DNA from 3 places in the Brucella cytisi genome. Region 1 is predicted to be linked to each of the others. Evidence: predicted binding sites of a transcription regulator. Region 1 holds the regulator's gene; each other region holds the start of a gene.

Region 1 (4,285 bases):
AGAAAATCAAAACGCCGGTCAGGTAGAACTAGACCGGCGTTGCAGATTATCTGATTGTAAAATCGCCTCTTATAGCGGTGCTTCTGGACGGTCCTGGGACAGAAGTAGCGCGCCAATGGCGTCAGCCTGCTTCTGGCTTGCCGGAGCATAGCCAAGCGATGTCGGCTGCGGGGCTGTCGTATCGAATTGCGGCTGGTAGGAGGCCACCTGCATATGCTGTTCCTGCTGAGGTGCAGCCACACCGCGATGGCGTGCCAGTCGTTCGCCACGGGCCTGCGGACCGGCACCAGTGTTCTGGTCCACACTTTGAGCCTTTACCGCTTCCGCGAGTGCCACCTGAACGGTCGGTTCCGTTCCCGGAACTGGGCCGGTTTGTGGCAGGGTCACATCATAAGACGGATCCTGTGGAACGGAAGGTGATTGCGGCGAATAGGCCATAGCCAGATTGTATGGCTCCTGCGGAACCGGATTTTGCAGCGAACCGTCGCGATTGCGCTTCTCGTAGAAGGAATTTCCACCGGCTACGAGCACGTAATGCATATTGTTGTAAGGGAACTTCAGACCCGCCGTGTGGAAGAACATGGCGTTCTTGAGCTTCGGATGACGCTCACCCTTCAGAACCGCGTCGGCAGCGGCCTGAACATCAGGCAGCGCCTTGGAATTCATCTGGCGGGTAAGCACACCGGGCGCAAACTGGTTCTTCTGACCGACGACACCGCAAATCGTATCCGGATAACGTCCCGACGCGAGACGGTTCATGACCACCGTACCAACAGCCAGAAGACCGTCGGAACTCGAACGATTGGATTCGAAGAACATCGCACGTTCAAGGCAATTCTTGTCCCGTGCGGTGTAGGTGTAGGTCTTCACGCCATTGACGGATTTGACGTGGCTTGCCGCCGTCTTTTCCGAATTGGCTTTTCCCGAGGTTCCGGTTGTCGTGCAACCGGTCACCACGAAAGGCGCAATCACCAGCCCGATAAGAGCGGGCAATTTCCACTTCGCGGCGCGCGTCAATGGCTCAGTCTCATATTAGGACCCTTAACTGATCCAGTCATCCATTCAGGCGAACACATCTGGAATGATGCGCGCGAACGTCTGACTGCGGTGCAAGTCAAAGAGGACGAAGATCAAAATCTCACGTCCTACAGTCGCTCAATCGAATTCAAGGTTTTGGAATTTTTAGGCCAAAAAAAGGCAACAGGTCAAATCCCAACAATGCTGGAGACCGCTGAAAAGTCCTAAAACAATTCCGAATCGAGATTGCGAATGTGCCTACAAGCCCTTTAAATATATTAATAATTCCTTAACGAGAATTAGCAATTCAGGTAAGATATTGATTTCACGAGATTCAAAGTCTCGCAATACACGCCATATCGCTGCCTTAATTCACTTTTTCTTGTACTTTTTTTGCATACACATTTGTGGCGTTTCAAATCTTCTGTAGAATTTCTGCTTCCAGGCCGGTTCCATTGCTCTTTGTCAACTTTGACAACAGATTTGTAACATCGCGTGAGATTGTGCTTTTGAGACCCGTTTCGGGTTGTTGCAATGCGAATCGGGCGAGCACGATCCGCACCTTGCAAAGCGGGGTCTTAAACAAAAACGACCCGCCACGGATACCGTGGCGGGTCGGACAAGTTCAGTTCCTGACGCCGAAATGACCGCAGCGGTCACCCGAAAGAATAACCCGCACCCCGAACGGTACGGATCGGATCGAGCGCACGACCGACATTGATCGCCTTGCGCAGCCGTCCGACATGGACGTCCACCGTGCGGTCGTCGACATAGATGTCCGGTCCCCAAACGCCATCCAGAAGCTGGCTACGTGAGAAGACACGACCGGGCGACATCATGAAATATTCGAGCAGGCGGAATTCCGTTGGTCCGAGACGAACTTCCTTTTCCTTGCGATAGACACGATGCTGTTGACGGTCGAGAACCAGGTCGCCCACTTTCAGCACATGCGAAAGAATGCTCGGATTCGACCGGCGCAACATCGCCTTGACGCGCGCTAGCAATTCCGGCGTCGAAAATGGCTTCACGACATAGTCGTCCGCGCCGACGCTCAGGCCCCGAACACGTTCGCTTTCCTCGCCACGTGCCGTCAGCATGATGATGGGCAGGCGTTCGGTTTCCGGCCATTGGCGCAGGCGACGGCAGAGCTCGATGCCCGATACGCCCGGCAACATCCAGTCCAGAATGAGCAGATCCGGTACGTTCTCGCGCAAGGCGATCTCGGCTTCGTCGCCGCGCAGCATTGTATCGACCTGGTAGCCCTCTGCCTCAAGATTATAGCGAAGAAGAACGCTCAGCGCCTCTTCGTCTTCTACCACAGCGATTTTGGGTGCCTGTGACATCCAGTATTTCCCTATCCAAATTCGGCGGGCGGTAGATACAATCCCCCAATCGACCGCGTGCCGCCGCGCTATTCACTCATTCTCAACCGCCGGACCGTGTGGTCCGGTCGGCTGCAGTTCAGGGTTTACGCGCCTCATCCACGACAATACCGTGGCTCAGGTCTTCCTTGGGTCGTTCGGCCGGCATTTGCAGGCCGGTCACGATGTAGTAGACGGTCTCCGCAATATTGGTCGCGTGATCGCCGATACGCTCGATATTCTTTGCGCAGAACAGAAGATGCGTGCAGGCGGAAATATTGCGCGGGTCTTCCATCATGTAGGTCAACAGCTCGCGGAACAGTGACGTGTACATGGCATCAATCTCGTCGTCGCGGTCGCGAACGACATTGATCTGCTGCACCGAGCGCGACGCATAGGCGTCGAGAACATCCTTGAGCTGGGTCAGCGCCAGCTCAGCGAGTGTTTCGAGCCCACGATAAAGCTTTACCGGCTGGCGCGATTCCGAAACGGCGGCAACGCGCTTGGCAATGTTCTTGCCCAGATCGCCCACGCGTTCCAGATCGGCAGAGATGCGGATCGAGCCAATGATTTCGCGCAGGTCCACAGCCATGGGCTGACGCTTGGCGATAATCATCACAGCCTTGTCGTCAATCTCGCGCTCGCTGGCATCGAGAATGAGATCGTCGGAGATGACGCGCTGTGCGAGCGCATTGTCCGCATTGACGATAGCGGCGACCGACTGCTCGACCATACGTTCCGCATGTCCGCCCATTTCGGCGATCTTATGGGAGAGAAACTTCAATTCCTCGTCGTAGGAGCGAACGGTATGCTGAGACGGCATAGTAGACCTCGTAATATAAATTGCGGGGAAGCCGCACTGTCTATCTGTTGAAGCGCAGTTGCGGATCAGCCGAAGCGTCCGGTAATGTAGTCCTGCGTGCGCTTTTCGGTCGGCGCGGTGAACATGGTTTCCGTGTCACCCACTTCGACCAGATTGCCGAGGTGGAACATGGCGGTGCGCTGCGAAACACGCGCGGCCTGCTGCATGGAGTGCGTGACGATCACGATCGTATAGTTCTGGCGCAGTTCATCGATCAGCTCTTCCACCTTCGCGGTCGCAATCGGGTCGAGCGCCGAGCACGGTTCGTCCATGAGAATGACTTCCGGGCTCACCGCAATCGCGCGTGCGATGCAAAGACGTTGCTGCTGGCCACCCGAAAGACCGGTGCCCGCATCGTGCAGACGATCCTTCACTTCCTCGAACAAGCTCGCCTTCTGCAAGCTCGTCACGACGATTTCTTCAAGATCGGCCTTGGTGCGGGCGAGACCGTGAATACGTGGGCCGTAGGCGACATTTTCATAAATCGACTTCGGAAACGGATTCGGCTTCTGGAACACCATGCCGACGCGGGCGCGCAGTTCGACGACATCGATCTTCGGATCGTAGATGTCTTCATTGTCGAGCGTGATCTTGCCACCGACCTTGCAGCCTTCGATCGTATCGTTCATGCGGTTAAGCGAACGCAGGAAGGTAGACTTGCCGCAACCCGAAGGGCCGATCAGCGCCGTGACCATCTTTTCCTGGATTTCCAGATCGACGTCGAACAGCGCCTGCTTCTCACCATAAAATACGCAAACCTTGTCGCCGCGCATCTTTATGGAATTGGCGTTGGCGTTCATCTTTTCTCCTACGGCTTTCTCGAGAGATCGTTCAGTCATCAGGTTCATAGCTTTCGACTCCCGTTTACCAGCGGCGCTCGAAGCGGCGGCGCAGAATGATTGCTGCAATATTCATCACGGCAAGGAACAGAAGCAGGACGATGATAGCGCCTGACGTGCGTTCCACAAAGGCGCGTTCTGCTTCATTCGCCCACATGTAGATTTGTACAGGCAATGCCGTCGCTGGATCCATTGGCGTGGACGGC
Region 2 (4,285 bases), on a different contig from region 1:
TTCAGCGACTTTCCGCGACCCGACAGGCTAGGATTGGTCATGAAATATTCCTGCGCGTTGAAAGCTTCCTCTCCTGCTTCTTTTTCTATCCGGCGAGAGGTGCCGTCCGCAAGTAGCTGATAGCTCTGTTGGTTATCAATTATGTTGGCAAACATGATTTGCGACAGGATTTGCTGATGCACTGTTGCATTTGTGATCGGAACAAGGGTCTCCACGCGGCGATCGAGATTGCGCGGCATCATGTCGGCGGAACCGATATAGACGATTGCCTTGTCGGAAGGCAGATCATTGCCATTTCCGAAGCAGAAAATACGGCTATGCTCCAGAAAGCGCCCGACAATCGACTTGGCGCGAATATTGTCGGAAAGCCCAGGAACGCCTGGACGCAGGCAGCAGATGCCACGCACGACCAGATCAATCTGTACGCCCGCCTGGCTCGCCACGTAGAGCGCGTCAATAATCTGTGGATCAACGAGCGAGTTCATTTTCATCCAGATTGCAGCCGGACGACCTGCTTTCGCATGCGTAACCTCGTCCTCGATGTGCTTGAGGATTCGCGCGCGGAGCGTGAAGGGTGAAATCGCAATTTTCATCTCTTCCGCGGGCTGGGCATAGCCCGTGATGAAATTGAAGATATGCGCCACGTCGCGGGCAACATCTGCGTCAGACGTGAAAAACGACAGATCGGTATAGATACGCGCGGTGATCGGGTGATAGTTGCCTGTGCCCAGATGCACATAGGAACGCAGCTTCTGGTCTTCACGGCGCACCACGAGCGACATTTTCGCGTGGGTTTTCAATTCGATGAAACCGAACACCACCTGAACACCTGCGCGCTCCAGATCACGTGCCCAACGAATATTCGCTTCCTCGTCGAAGCGTGCCTTCAGCTCGACCAGCGCCGTTACCGACTTGCCCGCTTCTGCAGCATCGACCAATGCGCGCACGATCGGGCTGTCATTGGAGGTGCGATAAAGCGTCTGCTTGATCGCCAGCACATCCGGGTCGGCTGCGGCCTGCCGGAGGAACTGCACCACCACGTCAAAAGATTCATACGGGTGATGGACCACAATGTCCTTTTCGCGAATCGCTGCGAAGCAATCGCCGCCATGCTCGCGAATACGCTCAGGGAAACGCGGATTGTAGGACACGAATTTCAGGTCTTCGCGCGGGATCGAAACAATCTCGGAAATCATGTTGAGCGCCAGAAGACCTTCATGCACGCTGATCCGGTTTTCCGAAACGCCAAGTTCCGTCGCGACGAAGACGCGCAGCGCTTCCGGCATTTCGCCGTCAAACTCGATGCGGATCACCTGACCGCGACGGCGGCGCTTCAGAGCTGTCTCAAAAAGACGAACGAGGTCTTCCGCTTCTTCTTCCACTTCGATATCGCTGTCGCGAATGATGCGGAACGTACCGGCACCGCGCACTTCATAACCGGGGAAAAGCCGCCCGATGAACAGGCTCACGGCATCCTCAATGGTGATGAAGCGGTAGGTGTTCTGCTGATCTGTCGGCAGCTGAATGAAGCGCTTGAGCGCGACCGGAATGCGCAGAAGCGCCGTCATCGGATGATTATCGGCACGCCGCGCAAGTTGCAGGGCGATGGAGAAACCGAGGTTCGGAATGAACGGGAACGGATGCGCCGGATCAATGGAGAGCGGCGTCAGAACCGGGAAAATCGTTTCGAGGAAGTGGTTTTCAAGCCATTCCTTCTCCGGCTTTGAAAGCGCAGACGGGCGAACGATCTCGATGCTGTCCTGTTCCAGTTCCTCGCGCAGCACGCGCAGGCGTTCCTGCTGCTCTTCCTGCAAGCGCCCTACTTCATCCAGAACGAAATCGAGCTGTTCTTGTGGCGTGCGCCCGTCGGCGCTGCGCATCGCCACACCAGCACGAACCTGTGCGGCGAGGCCGGCGATGCGGACCATGAAGAATTCATCGAGATTGGCGGCGGAGATCGACAGGAAGCGTAGGCGTTCGAGCAGAGGCTGCCGCATATTCGCTGCCTCTTCGAGAACGCGTCGGTTGAATTGCAGCCAGGAAAACTCGCGATTCACGAAGCGATCGGCACTTTGCATCAACTCGCCGTTCAAAGCTTTGTGAGCACCAGGGCCTGCATCCATGTCAGAAACGATGGTTGGGCTGGGGGCTAATTCGGCTGTCATCTCGTGTGTTCCGCCTTGAGGTGCGCTGGGGGTTTCGCTCGCCATAACGCTGTTTTCGCTCATTTTTCCTGTCCAGACTTCCGCCGGAACATTCCGGCTCTGCCTTAAGCCTATGGCTGTCATATGACAGTTTGATAGCAATTAGCTTGAAATGTCCTCAGAATTGATGAAAACGCTTCCGGAAACAAGACTTTCGCGGTACACGCATGCCAATGTCTATGCATGATCTTGTCCGGAACCCGGTCCAAGACCATGCTCGTACCGCCCATCGACCAGAACCGGAGCATATTATGTCCGATCACATTATTCCTCACTTTCAGAACGACGCCGGCCATGCGGCCATCGAAATCGGCGTGAAGGAATTCATGTGCGTCGGTGCAAACCCACCTTTCGATCATCCGCACGTGTTTCTCGACATGGGTGATGAAAGTGAAGTCGTTTGCCCGTATTGCTCGACCCTCTATCGCTACAACGCCAAGCTCCATGCCGATGAAACCGTTCCGGCTGGCTGCGTTTACGAAGCACCCGCCGACAAAGCTGCCTAATCTGGGCAGCCTGACGGGGCTGAATGCCGGATGATCTCATCGACATGAGCAAAGGGCGTATATTGATTGCCGGGGCCGGAGTTGCCGGTCTGTCGACCGCACTGGAACTGGCAGCACGCGGCTGGAATGTCCGGCTTGTAGAAAAAGCTGAGACCCTCTCGGAAGTTGGCGCTGGCCTGCAACTCGCGCCCAATGCGATGCGCCATCTGGAACGGCTCGGCGTTGCAGACCGTCTTTCTGCACAAGCCGTAACGCCGGAAGCACTCTACCTCATGGATGGGCGTAAAGCGCGTCCGCTGATGGAAATGAAGCTCGGCGACAAGGCTTGTCAGCGCTGGCACCATCCCTATGCCGTTTGCCATCGCGCCGATCTGCAATCCGCATTGCTCGATGCCTGCCGTGAAGAGCCCGGCATCGAGATCAGTCTCGGCGCTGAAATCACAAATCATTGCGTCGAAAACGGCGCAGTTGTAGCCACCATCCGCCAAGACAATTCTGAAGAAAACCTCGACGCCGCCTATCTGATCGCCTGCGATGGTGTTTGGTCGGTGGAGCGCTCGAAGGCAGGTTTCAGCAAGGCACGGTTCAGCGGCCATATCGCCTGGCGCACAACTCTTGCCGCCGAAGCTCTCCCCGCATCGTTTTTATCCGCCATGAGGACGAGGAACGCCGTTTCAGCATGGCTTGGCAGGCAGGCGCATTTCATCGCCTATCCGGTCAAGGGCGGCAGTTTCTTCAATTTCGTTGCCATCACAACGGGCGAGAACCCCGGTGAAGTCTGGTCCAGAATCGGCGATCCGACCCGTTTGCGCTCCATCTATGCGGATTGGGGTGCTCCCGTTCGCGATGTTCTGGCGGCAGCTGACGAGTGGACCTACTGGCCGCTTTTCGAAATGGCAGACGCTCATTTCGTTGGGCCGGACCGGACGATTTTTCTCGGTGACGCATCGCACGCGGTTACACCTTTTGCGGCGCAAGGTGCCGCCATGGCTATCGAGGATGCGGCAGCCCTTGCCGAAGCGCTGGACGGCGGCGACCACGCGACTAGACTGAAGCACTTCGATAACGCCCGCAAGGAGCGGATCGCTGCGGTTGCCAAGCGTGGCCAATTGAACAGGTTCGCCTATCACGCCACCGGCATTTTCGCGCTTGCCCGCAACACGCTCTTCGCCATGCGCAGCCCGGAAAGTTTCCTGAAGGATCTGGACTGGCTCTATGGCTATGATGCCATTGCGACCGTGCGATATTAAGCTGCGTCGCGTGCTGCTTCAAGCGTCGCAATGTCTAGCTTGACCATCTTCATTACGGCATCAGCCACCCGTTGGCGCTGTTCGTCAGAGCCGTTCTGCAGGACATCCAGCAACATCTGCGGCACCACTTGCCACGAGAAGCCATATTTATCCGTTAGCCAGCCGCATTCCATGGGTGCTCCACCCTCCATAAGTTTCTCCCAGAACATATCCAGTTCCACCTGATCCTTGCATTGGACGAAGAGCGAGACTGCCGGGGAAAACTTGAATGTCGGTCCACCGTTGAGACCAGATATCGCCTGCCCGTCTAGCGTAAAGTTCGCAA
Region 3 (4,285 bases), on a different contig from region 1:
TCGCGGGTCAGGTCGCCCGGTTCGTGACCTTCCGGCAGGGAACCATCATCCTCAATCATGCCAACCGCACCAAGAATATCGGTTACACGCGGCGTCTCTTCCTTCACGGCTTCCCGCATTTCGGGTTCCGGAACGGCAACATCACCGGCCAGATCTGGGTCGAGCAGACGATGCGTGTAATCAAAGGTCGGTCCGAGCAACTGACCGCCCGGCAGATCCTTGTAGGTCGCAGAAATGCGGCGTTCGATCAGCATTTCAGCGGTTTCCATCGGCCGCGAATAGCCAAAACGCGGCAAGGTTGTGCGGTAGGCGCGCACCAGAAAGATTGCCTCGATCAGATCGCCGCGCGACTGACGAACAGCAAGTGCCGCCAGTTCGCGATCATAGAGCGAACCTTCGGCCATGACGCGATCAACCGCCAGCGCCAGCTGTTCGGCAATCTGGTCGAGACGCAGAGCCGGAACCGAACGATCGCCGCGACGACGATCATCGAGAAGACGGTGTGCATTATGGATGGCCGTTTCGCCACCCTTTACGGCAACATACATTTTCAGCCCTCCAGAGCGGAAACGCGAGTTGTGCGGGGAAGCGCTGCAACAGCGCCGTCGCTGACCAGAACAAGATCAATGCCGAGCGGGTATTGTGCGCCGTTCTCACGCCATTGCTGGATGAAATCCTGCGGCAGGCCTTCAACCTGAAGTGCACGTTCGCCATCGATACCGGGGCCTTTCAGCTCAAAGTCCTGTCCGCTTGTCAGCGACGCAACAGCGAGAACGACGGTTGTCGAACGGTCGGGAAATTCGGCATCACCCTGCGAAAACCCTGCCAGAGACGGCAGCAGCGAAACATTGCTGGCCAGAGCGAATTGTGCGGCATCCGCACTTTCGACACGCGGCGCGCCCGTGTGGAAAGTGAGCCAGGCGGTTGCGCTTTCATCAACTGCTATCGCTGCATCGCACCAGACAGTCGCATCGTGATCGAGCAGGGTTGCTGCAATCACGCCCAGTTCAGGCGTCAGCGGCTGCGGTGGGGTGGCTGCGCGAGCCAGAGGATAGATGCGACCGGGATTAGCCATGGCGTGCATGACGGCATGAAAAGCCGACTGCGCATTCGTCACCGGATCGGCAAAGCCACCCTCAAACGCGGAGGAAGTGCTGTTTTCGAGAGAAAAAGGAAGCATCAATTGTCTCCCCGGACCATTGTGAAGAAATCGACCTTGGTAGCGGCGGCTTCGCCGCGCAGCTTGACGTCGGCATCGTCCAGCCGCTTGCGCAAGACATTCAGCACTTGTGCCTCCACGGCATCGCGATGGCCTTCATCGAGCCACAATGCATCAAAGACAGCGGCAAGCCGCGCCTTTTCCTGATCGCGACCGAGCGCATAAGAGTGGCCGACCGAACCGTCGGAGAGCCGCACCGTAGCGCGCGTCACCGTTGCCTCGCCGACATTGAAGGGTGCGCCGCCGCCGCCAATGCGGCCACGCAGCATTACGAGACCGGTTTCCGGTCCGCGCAGAACTTCAAATTCCGGCTTGTTGGACCATGCCTGCCAGAAAGCTTGCAGCTCTTCGCCGCTTGCACGTGCAAGAACTGCCATGCTTGCCTGTCGTGCGGCTTGAACTGAATCTGGCACTGCATCCGGCACCGTTCCGCTTTCAGTGGCGGAACCGGCTCCGCCTCCCTTCGCACTTTGCTCCGTACCGTACATGAGCTTCCCTGCCCTGTTAGTTCCAGAGCGCGCTTTGACCTGATTGCATCAGATCGTCGCTCTGGAGTTTGTTTTGAGGCGCATCTTGTCCGAAAACCGTTTCATGTTTTTCGGGATGCACTCCCGTTGACTTGATCTCTCAAATTGTCTAGTTATATAGACAACTATACAATACCAGAATGATTACACCCTGCCAATGACAGGACGATGACAGTTGATGACAAAGACCAGACGAATTGAGAGAAACAGCGGCGTGGCGATCTGGAGGCAGATTGCCGACGAGATACGCGGTGAGATCAGGGCTGGCAGGCTTCAGTCCGGTGCGCGTATGCCCGCCGAGATGGAACTTGCCGACAGGTTTGGAGTCAATCGCCATACGGTGCGCAGCGCCATTGCCGCGCTGACGCAGGAAGGCGTGCTGCGTGCCGAGCAAGGGCGCGGCACCTTCGTTGCCAATGCAAAGCGCCTCACCTACCAGATCGGACGTCGCACCCGCATTTCGCAATCGCTCGCTTCGCAGGTGCGCGACATGAAGGGCGCGCTGCTCGCTTCCGGCACAGCGCCTGCCTCTCCGGATATAGCCGAGGCGCTAGAGATAGAGCCTGGTTCACCTGTCCTGCGGCTCGAAACCTTGCACAGCGCTGACGGACGCCCCGTGTCGCGCGCAACGCTCTGGATCAGTGCCGAACAATTTCCCGAAATTGCCGAGGATTATGCGGAAAGCGGTTCCATCACCGAGGCTTTCCGAAAAGCAGGTATTGCCGATTACTTCCGTAAATCGACAATCATATCCGCCCGCCATGCGGATTCGGATGATCTGAAACATTTGAAGCTTTCGCCCGGCGCCATTGTACTGACGGCCAAGGCGATCAATGTGAATACCGATGGAGTGCCGATCCAGTATTCGCTGACACGGTTTTCAGCGGATAATATGGAGTTTTCTATCGACACGTATCCCGGTGACCCGCAGATGAATGACATGAACTGAAGCATGCTAGCGCTGAACTGCTCTCGAAGCTGTTATGAACGCGGTGCCGTTGAGCGCCTCCAAATCAGACAGGAAACCTCCGATGGCCGTGACCATTCTTCATAATCCAAAATGCGGCACCTCGCGCAACACGCTGGCAATGATCCGTGCGAGTGGCGAAGAGCCCGTCATTATCGAATATGTGCAGAATCCACCCACGCGGGAACGTCTGGTCGGTCTGCTGGCGGCAATGAACATGACACCACGCGAACTGCTGCGCGAAAAAGGCACGCCCTATGCTGAACTCGGGCTGTCCGATCCGAAATGGACTGACGACGAGCTGATCGACTTCATGATGGCCCATCCAATTCTGATCAACCGGCCCATCGTCGAAACGCCGCGCGGCACCAGCCTTTGCCGTCCCTCTGAGCTGGTTCTGCCGCTTCTGGAAAATCCGGTCGCATCATTCACCAAAGAAGACGGTGAGCAGGTTAAATTTGAGGGCAAATCACGCTGACGAGCTCGCGATCAGACATCATTTTCCTAGAGAATCGGAAGTATGATCCAATAAAAAGGCGCTGTAAAACAGCGCCTTATCAAATTTAACTTATAAACTGGATTATATCCGTTCTCAGAATGGAATTTCGTCGTCCAGATCGCGCGAGAAGCCACCGCTGCTGCCACCCTGATTGGATGGGCCGGACGAGCCGAAATCACCGCCGCCACCAGAATAGTCAGACATCTGGTTGCGGTTGCCGCCACCGCCGCCGAACGAACGGCCTTCACCGCCGCCTTCACCACGGCTATCGAGCATCTGCAGTTCACCACGGAACTTCTGCAGCACGACTTCCGTCGAATAACGGTCATTGCCGTTCTGATCCTGCCACTTGCGGGTCTGGAGCGCGCCTTCGATGTAAACCTTGGCGCCCTTCTTCAGATACTGTTCCGCAACCTTGGCGAGGTTCTCATTGAAGATGACAACGCTGTGCCATTCGGTGCGGTCTTTGCGTTCGCCGCTCTGGCGATCGCGCCAGCTTTCCGACGTTGCAATGCGCAGATTGGCAACCACGTCGCCGGAATTCAGACGACGAATTTCCGGATCGGCACCAAGATTGCCGACCAGAATGACTTTATTGACGCTACCAGCCATCGAAAATTACTCCGGGTCTTGCATGCACACTCTTTCCGCACTGCTTCGCGCGGACAAGAGGCACTTTTCAAATGAAAGATCAGGCGCAACAATGCGCCATCACCACAAACTCATATGTTCACCTTACAGGACTGGCTCAAAGCGTGCTCAATCCGGGCCGGTGAATTCTTCAATGTCCACAGAGTTTATGTTCTTGTTTTGTTCAAAATGCAACCTTCCAACATTAAAAAGCCTTGTGTTCGCCATAAATTTCAGTGGGTTTTTGCACCGTTTACCGCGCTGATAGTGCAGTTTTCCTCATTTCAGAGGCTGAAACTGCATCTGCCTTAATTTCAAAACAGCCTTGCCGACTACCGTCATAAAGCAATAGCTGCCTGCGCTTGGCAAACGGGATCAGCTTCCAAGGAAAAGCCCTGCCGCTCACTGTATCTTTGGCGCGCAGGGCTTGGGGTTTGAGCAAT

The links. The regulator PhoB, encoded in region 1, activates phosphate uptake and scavenging genes when phosphate is short. The targets are predictions, from matches to a motif close to TGTCATNNANCTGTCAT.
Region 2: AAE521_RS10090 (RNA degradosome polyphosphate kinase) is a predicted target of PhoB. The motif match lies at 2,278-2,294, and genes of this name have one in related genera.
Region 3: phnF (phosphonate metabolism transcriptional regulator PhnF) is a predicted target of PhoB. The motif match lies at 1,904-1,920, and genes of this name have one in related genera.

What each region holds. Positions count from the first base shown of each region.
Region 1 covers NZ_JBCAUP010000013.1:159,037-163,321, forward strand. The annotation lists gene AAE521_RS14620 (cell wall hydrolase) at 70-1,017, opposite strand; gene phoB (phosphate regulon transcriptional regulator PhoB) at 1,674-2,360, opposite strand; gene phoU (phosphate signaling complex protein PhoU) at 2,479-3,201, opposite strand; gene pstB (phosphate ABC transporter ATP-binding protein PstB) at 3,267-4,040, opposite strand; gene pstA (phosphate ABC transporter permease PstA) at 4,105-4,285, opposite strand, start outside.
Region 2 covers NZ_JBCAUP010000008.1:103,092-107,376, reverse strand. The annotation lists gene AAE521_RS10090 (RNA degradosome polyphosphate kinase) at 1-2,165, opposite strand, end outside; gene AAE521_RS10085 (zinc-finger domain-containing protein) at 2,456-2,710, shown strand; gene AAE521_RS10080 (FAD-binding protein) at 2,755-3,960, shown strand; gene AAE521_RS10075 (VOC family protein) at 3,957-4,285, opposite strand, start outside.
Region 3 covers NZ_JBCAUP010000002.1:255,502-259,786, forward strand. The annotation lists gene AAE521_RS03435 (carbon-phosphorus lyase complex subunit) at 1-548, opposite strand, end outside; gene phnH (phosphonate C-P lyase system protein PhnH) at 551-1,180, opposite strand; gene phnG (phosphonate C-P lyase system protein PhnG) at 1,180-1,707, opposite strand; gene phnF (phosphonate metabolism transcriptional regulator PhnF) at 1,922-2,695, shown strand; gene arsC (arsenate reductase (glutaredoxin)) at 2,778-3,191, shown strand; gene ssb (single-stranded DNA-binding protein) at 3,306-3,824, opposite strand.